One region of the Microbacterium gawkjiense genome, then DNA from elsewhere that is predicted to be linked to it. Evidence: predicted binding sites of a transcription regulator. Region 1 holds the regulator's gene; the other holds the start of a gene.
What was found. The regulator LexA, encoded in region 1, represses DNA repair genes until DNA is damaged. The targets are predictions, from matches to a motif close to TCGAACANNTGTTCGA.
Positions count from the first base shown of each region.

Region 2: Q9S71_RS07830 (HNH endonuclease signature motif containing protein) is a predicted target of LexA. The motif match lies at 1,670-1,685, and genes of this name have one in related genera.

Region 1 covers NZ_JAUZVV010000001.1:29,504-32,915, reverse strand. Annotated here, with positions in the region: gene metE (5-methyltetrahydropteroyltriglutamate--homocysteine S-methyltransferase) at 1-1,318, shown strand, start outside; gene lexA (transcriptional repressor LexA) at 1,376-2,041, opposite strand; gene Q9S71_RS00160 (LysM peptidoglycan-binding domain-containing protein) at 2,319-2,714, shown strand; gene Q9S71_RS00155 (histidinol-phosphate transaminase) at 2,742-3,412, shown strand, end outside.
Region 2 covers NZ_JAUZVV010000001.1:1,621,775-1,625,186, forward strand. Annotated here, with positions in the region: gene Q9S71_RS07820 (PD-(D/E)XK nuclease family protein) at 1-107, opposite strand, end outside; gene Q9S71_RS07825 (hypothetical protein) at 130-1,473, opposite strand; gene Q9S71_RS07830 (HNH endonuclease signature motif containing protein) at 1,715-3,136, shown strand; gene Q9S71_RS07835 (glutamate-cysteine ligase family protein) at 3,357-3,412, opposite strand, start outside.

The DNA.
Region 1 (3,412 bases):
GACGTCGCTGCAGCACGTGCCGCACGACCTCGCCGACGAGCCCGACCTCGATCCCCGCCTCGTGTCCTGGCTCGCCTTCGCCGATCAGAAGGTCTCCCAGGTGACGACCCTGGCGCGCGGGCTCGCCGACGGGCGCGACGCGATCGCCGGGGAGTTGGATGCCGCGACGGCCGCCCTCGCCGACCGCCGCTCGGCGCCCGGGGTCCGGGACGGCGCCGTCCGCGCCCGTGCCGGCGCGCTCACCCCGGCGGACCGGTCCCGCACCCCGTTCGAGGTGCGTGCCGCCGCACAGGACGCGGTGCTGGGTCTGCCGGCGCTCCCGACGACCACGATCGGATCCTTCCCGCAGACCGCCGAGATCCGCCGGGCGCGCGCTCGCGCGACGCGCGGCGAGATCGACGAGGCGACCTACGAAGGGTTCCTCCGTGACGAGATCGCGCGCGTCATCGCTCTGCAGGAGGACATCGGGCTCGACGTCCTCGTGCACGGCGAGCCCGAGCGCAACGACATGGTGCAGTACTTCGCCGAGAACCTCGACGGGTTCGCCGTCACCCGCAACGGGTGGGTGCAGTCCTACGGCTCCCGCGCGACGCGCCCGTCGATCCTGTGGGGGGACGTCTCGCGCCCCGCACCCATCACGGTGCCGTGGGCGGCCTACGCGCAGTCGCTGTCGGCCGCGCCCGTCAAGGGCATGCTGACCGGACCCGTCACGATCCTCGCCTGGTCCTTCGTCCGCGACGACCAGCCGCTCGGCGAGACGGCCGACCAGGTCGCCCTCGCGCTCCGCGACGAGATCGCCGACCTCGAGCGGGCCGGCATCGCGATCGTGCAGGTCGACGAGCCGGCGCTCCGGGAGCTCCTGCCGCTGCGGACCGCCGACCAGCCGGCGTACCTCGACTGGTCGGTCGGGTCCTTCCGGCTCGCCACCGCGGGCGCCGCCGACGAGACCCAGATCCACACGCACCTCTGCTACTCCGAGTTCGGGGTCGTGATCGACGCGATCGCGGCGCTCGATGCCGACGTCACGTCGATCGAGGCCGCCCGCAGCCGGGGTGAGGTCATCTCGGAGGTGGCGGCATCCGGATTCGCCCACGGCATCGGACCGGGCGTCTACGACATCCACTCGCCGCGCGTGCCGTCCGTCGACGAGGTGTCGTCGCTGCTCGAGCGCGCCGTCGCGGAGCTCGACGTCCGTCGCCTGTGGGTGAACCCGGACTGCGGTCTGAAGACGCGCGGGTACGACGAGACGGTCGCCTCCCTCCGCCACATCGTCGCGGCGGCTCGCGCGGTCCGCGCCGAGGTGGGCGCCGGGGTCTGAGGCCGCAACGAAGAGAGGGGATGCCGTCCGGCATCCCCTCTCTTCGTGTGCGCGCCGTCACACGGCGCGCAGGACCGCGACGACCTTGCCCAGGACGACCGCGTCGTCGCCGAGGATCGGCTCGAAGGCCGAGTTGCGGGGGAGCAGCCACGTGTGACCGTCGCGCTGGCGGAAGGTCTTCACCGTCGCCTCGCCGTCGAGCATGGCGGCGACGATCTCGCCGTTGTCGGCGGTGGCCTGCGAGCGGACGACGACCCAGTCGCCGTCGCAGATCGCGGCGTCGATCATCGAGTCGCCCGAGACCTTCAGCATGAACAGTTCGCCCTTGCCGACGAGCTGACGCGGGAGGGGGAAGATCTCCTCGACCTGCTGGTCGGCGGTGATGGGGACGCCGGCGGCGATCCGGCCGACCAGCGGCACCATCGCCGCGTCGCCGACGCTCGGGGCGACGTCCGCCGGGTTCTCGCCCGCCGAGCCCGGCAGATCGATGAGGACCTCCATGGCGCGCGTCTTGCCGGGGTCGCGACGGAGGTAGCCGCTCAGCTCGAGCTGGTTGAGCTGATGGGTGACGCTCGAGAGCGACTTGAGGCCGACGGCGTCGCCGATCTCGCGCATGCTCGGCGGGTATCCGTGACGGGCGATGGAGCGCTGGATCACCTCGAGGATGGCGAGCTGCTTGTCGCTTAGGCTCTTGCGCCGACGCGTCTGCGGCTTGTCGCTCATGTCGTTCCTTTCGTCACCCCGGGGTCCCTCCGGGAGCACTCGCCTTCGAATGTCGGAGGTTGGTGATGGGCTCTGGTCATCGAAACCGTATCCGGTGTCGATCGGATCGTCCCGTAGCCGACCGCGTGTCGTCTTCGATCGATCTGCGGACAACCGCACCCTTGACAGTCTACGAATATCGAAGATAGATTCGGAAGAGAACTTCGCACCCGTCCGTCCCGGCCGACGGGCGGGGGCGAAGATCTCATCTGACCGGGGTCACCCCGAGGAGGACACCATGAACTCGATCACCGCGACCACCAGCACCGCGACCACCATCACCACCGCGACTGCGCCTGTCGTGCGCACGCGCCTCCGGATGACCACGCGAGGCCGCCGTGTCCTCGCCACGCTCGCCGCGCTGCCCGCGGTCGTCGCTCTGGGCGTCGGCATCCTCTCCGGCGGTGGAGCTCTCGCCAGCGGCGACGCGGGGGCGTCCGCGGGGTCTTTCGACACCGTGACCGTGATGCCCGGCGAATCGCTGTGGAGCATCGCGCAGGACATCGCGCCCGACAGCGACCCGCGCGACGTCATCGACGAGATCGTCCGCCTCAACGCGCTGTCGTCCTCCGCGGTGGACGCCGGGCAGTCGATCGCGATCCCGGCCACCTACTCGGCGCAGGCGGGCGAGTAAGGCCGCGGCACGTCCTACGATGGCGGGGTGAGTGCCAGTCTCGACGACCTCCCCCTCCGCGACGACCTGCGCGGCAAGATCCCCTACGGAGCCCCGCAGGCGTCGCTGCCCGTGACGCTCAACGTCAACGAGAACACCCACCCGGTTCCCGAAGAGGTCGCGGACGACATCCTCGACGGCATCGCGCAGGCGCTGCGCGACATCAACCGCTACCCCGACCGTGAGTTCACAGCTCTGCGCGAGGGGTTCGCGGATTATCTGGGCCACGGTCTCGAACCGGATCAGATCTGGGCGGCCAACGGGTCGAACGAGGTCCTCCAGCACATCCTGCAGGCCTTCGGTGGGCCGGGGCGCTCGGCCTTCGGGTTCGCGCCGACGTACTCCATGTACCCGCTGCTCACGGGCGCCACGGGCGCCACCTACGTGAGCGGTACGCGCGGCGACGACTTCACCCTGTCCGCAGCGGATGCCGCCGAGCAGATCGAACGCGCTCAGCCGGACGTGGTCTTCCTCTGCACACCGAACAACCCCACCGGCACGCCGCTGTCGCTCGAGGTCATCGAGGCCGTCTACGAGGCCTCCCGGGGCATCGTGATCGTCGACGAGGCGTACCAGGAGTTCGCCCCGCGCGACGAGCCGTCCGCGCTCACGCTGCTTCACGACCGCGAGCGTCTCGTCGTGTCGCGCACGATGAGTAA
Region 2 (3,412 bases), 1.6 Mb from region 1:
CTCCAGAAGTTCGCCGGCGGCAGGGCGCGCCGCTCGATCGCCGGCTCGTCGAGCAGTGCGAGCAGGGCATCGGCGAGGTCATCGGCGCGGGGGTCGGGGTCGGTCATCAGAAGCCTTTCGGTGAGCGGGTCAGTGCACGGCGTCGTGCGCGGTGATGAGGTTGTCGGTGGCGGGCGTCGGTGCGGATGAGGTCGCCGGGGGCGTCACCCCGCGCTCGGACAGGGTCTTCTCGACCCCGTTCGCGGCGACCGCCACCATGGCGGCGACCGCCGTCATCCATTCCTCGAACGCGGGATCACTCAGCCACTCGCCGGCCGGGCGACGCAGTGCCCCCACGCCGCTGCCGCCGAACGTCGCGACCGCGGCCTCGCGAGCGAAGTGGTTCAGGAACTTGTCGTGTCCCGACAGTCCGGTGCGCACTTCGACGCCGTTCTTGTCGGTCACCCAGACCCCCGCAGGGAAGATGTCGCCACTGCCCATGAGTCGGACGGTGAGCGCATCCTCGCCGGCCAACTCGATCGCGAACGACTTGCGCTGTCGCCGCTCGCGGGTCACCATCGCGTTCGCAGGGAAGCCCTTCGCCACCACGCGCTGCGGGCCATCGAGGGCCGCGTCGAACGCCGCATCCGATCCGCACAGCGCGGCGACCGTGCGTCGCATGAGCTGCGCGGTCTCATCGCTGACCTCGGCGGTCGGCGTGACGACCTCTCGGTTCATCGCCGCGAACTCGTCGCGCCCGGCGCGTTCGACCTCGCTCAGCGGCCCGGCGACACGCAGCGTGCCGAACGCGTCGATCCGCCACGACCGGCCGAACAGACGGAACCGGACGCCGCTCAGCCGCCCGTACGTCGTCGAAGCGTCCGGACGCAGGTACGCCGTGCGGGCGTCGTCGTCGTGCCGACCGCGCAGCTGCACCGACATCGCGTCGAGATCAATGTTCACGGCTGCGCGCCAGTCGGGACCCGCCTCCGGCTCATCGCCCTGCAGCCGGTACGGAACGAACCATTCGCCCGGCGGAACGTGCGCCTCCCAAAGGACGAGGTCGCTCTGCCCCTCCTTCTTCGCCCCGAACCTCACGCCGACGTCATGGGCGATCGCGCCCGCGCCGTTCGTGATGACGACACCCTGGTCGTCGGCATCCGACCGGGCGAGCCACGCCGCCAGGGACTCGGCCTTCTGCCGTCGATCCCGCCGCGGCTGCCAGGCGACGGCCAACACCACCGTGACGCCGAGCACGAGGGCGTTGAGGAACGGGCCGAGGAGTCCGCCGAACGTGTCGCCGACCGGTCCCGTGCGCGCGCCCCAGTGGCCGTCGCCGGGAGCATTCGCGGCCTGGAACGCGGCGACGATCGACACCGCCATCGTCAGAAGCAGGGCCGTGCTGAGGGCGGCGATCAGAACCCAGAGAGCGATACGCCCGGTGAGCCACACCCACCGCCGGTCGCGCAGGCGGATGCGGTCTACGTCGATCATGCGAGTACTCCTCGGTCGTCGTGGGTGCGCGAGCGTGTCGTCGGGAGGCGAACGCGCGCGGGGCGGCAGGCGGGCGAACACCCGCCGTCGGTGCGACGTTAGGGTCCGGCGGGGGCGGGGACGGGTGGGAATGCGGAACCCGGACGATTCCGAACGCTCCTACACGACGGCGGGCCGGTCGGTTATCCACAGATTGGGGAACGCGCGTTCGAATATCGGAGGTGTGTGGCATCGTACAGATATGCCATTCGCGACGTCGCTTCGAGAGAGTGTCGAGGGCCTCACCGCCCTCGATGCGCTCGACGTGGATGCGTCTGACCTCGCGGCATCCGTCGGTCGGCTCGATGACGACACGGTCCGGACGCTCATCGCCCACGCGGGGCGGGTGGCGCGCGAGATCGGTGTGCTGCAGGCGGTGCTCGCCGGAGTGGCGGCGCAGCGATCGAGCCGCGAGCGGGGGAGCGGTGGGCTCAGTGCCGAGACCGGGCATCGCACCCCGGTCGAGATGATCCAGGCGACCACCGGCATCACACGCGCCGAGGCGACGCGCGCCGTGCGAGTGGGGGAGGCGCTGATGGGCTCGGGGGATGCCGGGTGGCACGGCGCGCTCGATCGGCTCCTCTACGACGGGGCGCTGTCGTCGGCGCAGTACGGGGCGATTCTGACCGGGCTCGGCGACCCGCCGACGCTCGGTTGTGCAGCGGCGTGGGCCAGGGGAGCCGAACGGCTCGCCGGCGAGGCCGACCAGTGGTCGGTGGAACAACTGACCGCGCAGGCGCGCACGCTGCGCGACATGCTCGACCCCGCCGGAGCCGAGGAGCGGTTCGCGCGGCGCTTCGAGCGCAGGTCGTTCCGGCTCTGGACCGACGGCGAGGGGTTCTCACGAGGCTCGATGGTCTTCGACGACGAGATGGGGCCGTGGATGCGGAGCGTCCTCGACGCCGCCCTCCGCCCCCGCCGCGGCGGGCCGAGGTTCATGACCGACGCCGAACGTGCCGAGGCCGCCGCCCTCGTCGACGACGCGAGATCGAACGAGCAACTCTCGTACGACGTGCTCGTCGACGTCCTCCGCGCGGGTGCGCTCGCCACCGCGAAAGACGTGTTCGGGGCACGTGAGCCCGGCGTGCGCGTCATCGTCACCGAGGCGCCCCGCGACGGCCTCGGGCGTCACGGAGCGACCGGGATCGTCGAGGACGGCGGCTCAGCCCTGCCCGGCTCGGTCGTCGACCGCGCCCACTGCACCGGCGGCCGCATCCGCATCGAGGTGGATGCCGCCGGCACACCCCTCGCCGTCGGACGCGACGAGCGACTGTTCACCCGCGCGCAGCGGGTCGCGCTCGCCGCCCGCGACGGGGGATGCCTCTGGCCCGGATGCGAACGACCGCCGTCGTACTGCGAAGCGCACCACAGCGTGCCGTGGTCCGAGGGTGGGAGGACCGACACCGACGAGGGCGTGCTCCTCTGCCGGTTCCATCACCTGCTCCTGCACAACAACGGGTGGCGCATCGAGCGGGTCGAGGCCGGGTTCGTGCTGCACGCTCCGCCCGGCAGCGGGCGGGAGCCCGTGCCGCTCCGATCGAAATCGCCGCTGCGGTGGCTGTGGGATCCGCCGCCCGATCGTGCCGGATGGCGGACCGCCGGGGTGCACGCGCGGGCGTCGTGACGGGGCGGCGCGGGTGCGGGGGCCCGGGATGCGGCGCGGGTACGGCTACGTGCGGGGTGCGGCTGCAGGGGGCGGCGTGGGTACGGCTACGTGCGGGGCGCGCGTGTGGCGCGGTGAAGGTATGGGGCGCGGGTGCGCGCGGGCTACATGCGGGCTGCGTCTGCCGGGTGCGACGCGGGTACGGCTACGTGCGAGGCGCGGCTGCAGGGGGCGGCGCGGGTCAGGACCAGGTGTGGACCGGCTCGTTCGTGTGCATCGCCTCGCGGTACTCCAGAA